2 regions of the Terribacillus sp. DMT04 genome follow, and region 2 is predicted to be linked to the other one. Evidence: riboswitches for the same ligand, from Rfam matches in the RefSeq annotation. Region 2 holds a riboswitch; the other holds the start of a gene.
The links. A riboswitch is a leader RNA that binds a small molecule or an ion and turns the genes downstream of it on or off. The one in region 2 is predicted to bind S-adenosylmethionine.
Positions count from the first base shown of each region.

Region 1: linked by a shared signal. The riboswitch ahead of metK (methionine adenosyltransferase) and the one ahead of mmuP (S-methylmethionine permease) in region 2 are both predicted to bind S-adenosylmethionine.

Region 1 covers NZ_CP077639.1:2,295,648-2,298,865, forward strand. The annotation lists gene metK (methionine adenosyltransferase) at 1-1,171, opposite strand, end outside; SAM riboswitch class I at 1,357-1,462, opposite strand; gene pckA (phosphoenolpyruvate carboxykinase (ATP)) at 1,654-3,218, shown strand, end outside.
Region 2 covers NZ_CP077639.1:3,044,769-3,047,986, reverse strand. The annotation lists gene KS242_RS15750 (beta-galactosidase) at 1-982, shown strand, start outside; SAM riboswitch class I at 1,035-1,139, shown strand; gene mmuP (S-methylmethionine permease) at 1,231-2,649, shown strand; gene mmuM (homocysteine S-methyltransferase) at 2,609-3,218, shown strand, end outside.

The DNA.
Region 1 (3,218 bases), 750 kb from region 2:
CTGCTCTGTCTGTCTGCTCCCAAGGGAAGTTTTTGTCTGTGCGTCCAAAATGACCGTACGCAGCTGTATCTTTGTAGATTGGCTGACGCAGGTTCAGCATCTTGATGATACCAGCTGGACGTAAATCAAATAGATCGCGTACTGCATTCACCAAAGCTTCTTGCGTTTGTTTGCCTGTTCCGAATGTATCAATACTGATAGAAACCGGTTCAGCAACACCAATTGCATACGCAAGCTGTACTTCACATTTATCTGCAAGACCAGCTGCGACGATATTTTTCGCCACATAACGCGCTGCATAAGCTCCGGAACGATCCACTTTTGTAGCATCTTTTCCGCTGAAAGCACCGCCTCCGTGACGTGCATAGCCACCGTACGTGTCGACGATAATCTTACGGCCAGTCAAACCAGCATCACCTTGAGGACCCCCAATAACGAAACGTCCTGTCGGGTTAATAATGTATTTTGTATCTTCATCCAGCAATTCAGCAGGAACAACAGGCTTGATGACAAGCTCTTTTAAGTCAGCATGAATCTGCGCCTGTTCTGCTTCTGGGTGGTGCTGTGTGGAAATGACGATGGTATCAATCCGCACCGGCTGATTATTTTCATCGTATTCTACTGTTACTTGTGTTTTACCATCTGGACGCAAGTAGTCCACAACCTCATCTTTCCGCACCTTAGCCAATTGCTTGGAAAGGCGGTGAGCAAGCGAAATAGGAAGCGGCATAAATTCAGGCGTTTCATTGCTGGCATAACCAAACATTAATCCTTGGTCGCCAGCACCAATTGCATCAATCTCTTCGTCTGACATATGCCCTTCGCGAGCTTCCAATGCTTGATTGACTCCGCCTGCAATATCAGGGGATTGCTCATCGATTGCTGTTAAAACAGCACACGTATCAGCATCAAAGCCGTATTTTGCACGGGTATAACCAATTTCTTTGATCGTGTTGCGCACGATACTTTGAATATCAACATAAGCACTTGTCGTGATTTCACCTGCGACAAGCACTAGCCCTGTGGTCACTGTTGTCTCACAAGCAACACGGGCATTTGGATCCTTGGACAGGATTTCATCTAATATAGCATCCGAGATTTGGTCACAGATTTTATCCGGGTGGCCTTCAGTAACGGATTCTGAGGTAAATAATCGACGATTAGCAGTCATTCTGCCAAATCCCCCTTCAACTACAATTAATACGGAAGTTCTACTCTTTCCAAGTATGTTATTAAGAAACTTGATAATGGGTGAAGGTTTGAAAGAGCACTACAATTAGTATTGCTCTTTTTTTAGTATTAAGCCGTGACATGAAAAAAACCTTCTATGCATAACAGAAGGCTGGCTTATTCCCTCTCTTATCGTTCAAGGTATCCCTTGCTCAGGTTGAGCACCATTTCACGTGTTGTGACGGTTGCCGGGTTTCTTAGGGCCTGTCCCTCCGCCTACTCTGAATAAGAGTGTTTCCGCTCGCACTTATGTTATCGAAACAACGCCCATAAGTCAATAAAATCCTACAAATACCGACTGTGTATATAGGGATTGCTATACGTTCCAATTTGACATTTTCATTGCAATTTAAAATAGTATGTATTAATATCTTAATGTGTTATACTATTATAAATTAAACAAAACAAAGGGCGGGATCTTAAATGCGAATGATGCATGCAGCAGCAGCTTTAGAGGAATTACGCAATCAGCCAAATGTAAAAAGAAACTTATCTGTGGCACAGCTGACAGAGGCGGCACTATCCCGTCATGAAGCGCGTCTGACAGAAACAGGCGCCTTGCGAGCAGCTACCGGAAAGTATACTGGACGCTCACCTAAGGATAAATTTATCGTACAAGACGAACTCTCCGAAAATAAAGTAGACTGGGGTAAAGTGAACCAGCCCATCAGCGAAGAAATATTTGAGCATTTATTAGATAAGGCTGTGAATTACTTACAGGCTCAAGAAGAAGTTTTCTCCTTCCAGGGTTTTGCTGGAGCGGATGAACGTTATCATTTACCAATTCAAGTAATCAATGAGTACGCGTGGCACAATTTATTTGCTCATCAGCTGTTCATCCGGCCATCTGATGAAGAGCTGGCAGCACATAAACCTGCTTTCACTGTTATTTCGGCACCTGGTGTGAAAGCAGATCCAGCTGTTGATGGCACAAACTCGGAAGCATTTGTCGTTGTATCATTCAAACAGCGTGTTATCGTTATCGGCGGAACAGAATATGCCGGTGAAATGAAGAAATCCATCTTCTCTGTTATGAATTTCTTACTGCCGCAGCAGGAAGTCATGCCCATGCATTGCTCTGCCAATGTCGGAGCAGACGGAGATACAGCTTTATTCTTCGGTTTATCAGGCACAGGCAAGACAACACTTTCTGCAGATTCCAATCGCCCTTTGATTGGAGATGATGAACATGGGTGGTCTCCGGACGGCGTCTTCAACATAGAAGGCGGATGCTATGCTAAGTGCATTAACTTATCTGCTGAGAAAGAACCGGAAATCCACGGAGCAATCAAATTCGGCACTATCCTTGAAAACGTCACGGTAAATGAGAATGGCGTATGTGACTATGATGATGGGTCGGTAACTGAAAACACCCGTGCCGCTTATCCGATTGATTATATAGAAGGAAGCCTTCCAAAAAGCAAGGCTGGTCAACCGAAGACAATCGTTTTTCTGACTGCTGATGCTACCGGAGTACTTCCCCCTATCAGCAAACTGACGACCGAACAAGCAATGTATCATTTCTTAAGTGGGTATACGAGTAAGCTTGCCGGCACAGAGCGAGGTGTTACTGAACCAGAAGCAACGTTCTCTACTTGTTTTGGCGCTCCATTCCTTCCGCTTGCACCCGCTGTTTATGCAGAGATGCTAGGCGATAAGATCAGCACACACCATGCAGAGGTGTATCTCGTGAATACAGGTTGGACTGGCGGCGACTATCACACAGGCGCGAGAATGAAACTTACGTATACGAGAAGAATGGTGCAAGCGGCACTGTCAGGAGAGCTGAAAGATATCCGTACAGCCGAGGACGAGATTTTCGGCTTGCATGTTCCAGTTTCTTGCCCAGACGTACCGACTGCCCTCTTAATGCCTGAAAATGCATGGGAGAATAAAACTGCTTACAAAGAAAAAGCACAGGAACTAGCAACGAAGTTTCATCGTAATTTTGAGAAATTCGATTTTATTGATGAGGCCATTCGCCAAGC
Region 2 (3,218 bases):
ATATTTTCAGTGGCGTAAATCACGTGGGTCAACGGAGAAATTCCATGGAGCTGTTGTCGATCATGATCGTTCGCCGGATAACCGTGTCTTCCGTGAAGTAGCAGCACTCGGCGCAAACATGGAAAAACTGGCGTGCTTAGCAGGTGCGCATCGGACGGCGGAAGTGGCTTTGCTTTATGATTGGGAAAACGATTGGGCGCTAGAGGATGCGCAAGGATATGGGTTGGATTCCAAGCAGTATATCAAGACGATGCATGCACATTATCGGCCATTTTGGAAACGTGATATCCCGGTAGATGTGATTGGAAAAACACACAATTTCCAAAAGTATAAGCTATTGGTTGTACCTATGCTTTATATGATGGAAAACAAGACTGCAGAAAAATTAGAGAAGTTTGTGCAAGCGGGCGGCCGACTCGTGATGACCTATATTAGCGGTGTGGCAGACGAGCATGACTTAGTGCACCCTGGTGCTTGGCAGGAAAAACTCGCAGATATCTTTGGATTGCGTCCTGCCGAAACAGACACGCTGTACCCGGCGGATCGCAACAGTGTAGAGTACAAAGGGAAGGCGTATGAATTAAAAGACTATGCCACTGTATTAAAACTTCATGGAGCAAAGGCAATTGGCAGCTATGAAAAAGACTTTTATGCAGGCACACCTGCTATCACCGAACATGCTTATGGAGAGGGCAGTGCTTATTATATTGGTGCTAGGCTGGAAGATGCATTTCAAGAGGATTTCTACGAGGAGTTGCTGTTAAAGGAGCATATCGTTGCGCCTGTTCGTATTAAGAAGGAAGCAGATGTCTCTGTCCAAGTCCGGTTTCATGCCCACACCACTTTTGTCTTTATCATGAACTTTAGTGAAAGTGAAAAAGCAATTGAAATGGATCAAACATATCAAGATATACTTCAAGGTGGCTCATTAGAAGGGCACTATTTGTTAAAACCATATGAAGTAAAAGTGCTTCAATTCTAAATATTTTATTGACATTTTTGACAGCCGCTGATATTGTAAATGCAATTCCATAATCTTATCCAGAGAAGCAGAGGGACTGGCCCGGTGAAGCTTCAGCAACAGGTCGCAAGGATACTGTGCTAATTCCAGCGGGTGGATGCCACCTGATAGATGAGACGTTCGCAGATTATTTGTCAGTTCAGCACATCCTCTTGGGTGTGCTTTTTTTGTTGACAAAATACTTAGATTGATAGAAATGAGGCTGTCATATGACATCGAAACGAAATTTTAAACGACACATGCAGACGCGTCATCTTATTATGCTTTCACTCGGTGGTGTCATTGGGACAGGGTTGTTTTTAAGCTCTGGTTATACAATTCAACAAGCTGGTCCTTTTGGAACGGTGCTAGCCTATTTAATTGGAGCGTTAGTTGTTTACCTCGTTATGCTTTGCTTAGGCGAACTTGCTGTACATATGCCTGAAACAGGAGCATTTCACAGCTATGCACATACATACATAGGACCAGCAACAGGATATGTTGTTGCATGGCTGTACTGGCTGACGTGGACAGTAGCTTTAGGCTCAGAGTTTACAGCTGCCGGACTGCTTATGCAGCGCTGGTTTCCAGAGATCAATGTATGGATTTGGAGTGCGCTGTTTGCTGGTTTAGTTTTCTTTTTAAATAGTGTTGCCGTGCGCTTTTTTGCTGAATCGGAGTTTTGGTTCTCATTCGTAAAAGTAGCTGCTATTATTCTTTTTATCTTAATTGGCACAGCTGCCATTTTCGGAATTATCCCGATGCACGATACAGAAACGGCACCATTGTTTACGAACTTTACGGATGCTGGATTGCTGCCTAATGGAGCTTTTGCCATTCTTTTGACAATGTTGGCAGTTAATTTTGCTTTTTCTGGTACCGAGTTAATTGGTATTGCATCAGGAGAGACAGAAGATCCGCAGAAAACCGTGCCAAAAGCAATTCGTACCACAGTCATCAGACTGGTTATCTTCTTTGTCGGGACCATTATAGTGCTATCCGCCTTGCTTCCTTTTCAAGAAGCCGGTGTGCTGGAAAGTCCCTTTGTAACGGTGCTGTCACGCGTTGGGATACCATATGCTGCGGATGTGATGAACTTTGTTATTTTAACAGCAATCCTTTCGGCTGCGAATTCAGGGCTATATGCTTCGAGCAGAATGCTGTGGTCATTGGGAGATAAAAAGCTTATTCCGCAGTACTTTGCCAAGCTTTCTAAACAGGGTATCCCGCTGCGCGCGACTGTCTGGAGCATGGGAGGGGGAGCACTCGCTTTACTGTCGAGTATCATTGCGCCGGAAACTATTTATCTTGTTTTAGTATCTGTTTCTGGTCTTGCGGTTGTAGCCGTATGGATGAGTATTGCTTTATCTCAATTTTTCTTCCGGCGCCGTTTTCGCAAAGCGGGGCATGCGGACAAAGAACTTGGCTACCGAACGCCATGGTATCCAGTTGTGCCGATTACAGCTTTCTTGTTATGCCTGGCGTCTGTTATCGGTATCGCATTTGATCCTACTCAAGTGATTGCCTTGTATTGTACAATCCCATTCGTGCTATTTTGTTACGCTGCTTATTATATTACCGAATATACAAAGAAGAGGAGACAACGTCATGCCAAGCAATCCGATTCAACAACTGCTGAACAAGCATAAAGTAATGATTCTTGATGGTGCATTAGGAACAGAATTAGAAAGACAAGGATGCAATCTAGAGGATCCCTTATGGTCAGCACGCATTCTTTTGGAGCAGCCAGAATTGATTCGCCAAACACACTTGAACTATTTCCGAGCTGGTGCCGATTGTGCCATCACTTCCAGCTATCAAGCTTCTGTTGAGGGTTTCCAGTCTCGGGGGCTGGAGGAGGAAGAAGCGCTGAACTTGATTGGAAAAACAGTTAAGTTAGCAGCAGAAGCAAGAGAGATTTATAGCCAAGAAGCAAAAGTTCCTAATCAAGTGTTACCGCTCGTTGCAGGATCTGTGGGTCCATATGGCGCCTTTTTGGCAGACGGTTCGGAATATCGAGGAGATTATCAAGTATCCGATAAGGTACTGAAAGATTTTCATAAACCGCGTATGCAAGCTTTGCTGGAAGCTGGCGCCGATCTGCTGGCTTTTGAAACAATTCCATCGTTACAAGAAGCGGAAATCTTAATTGATTTGCTAAAAGAATATCCGAATTCTTCCGCGTGGCTTACGTTTACGCATCAGGATGCGCATCATA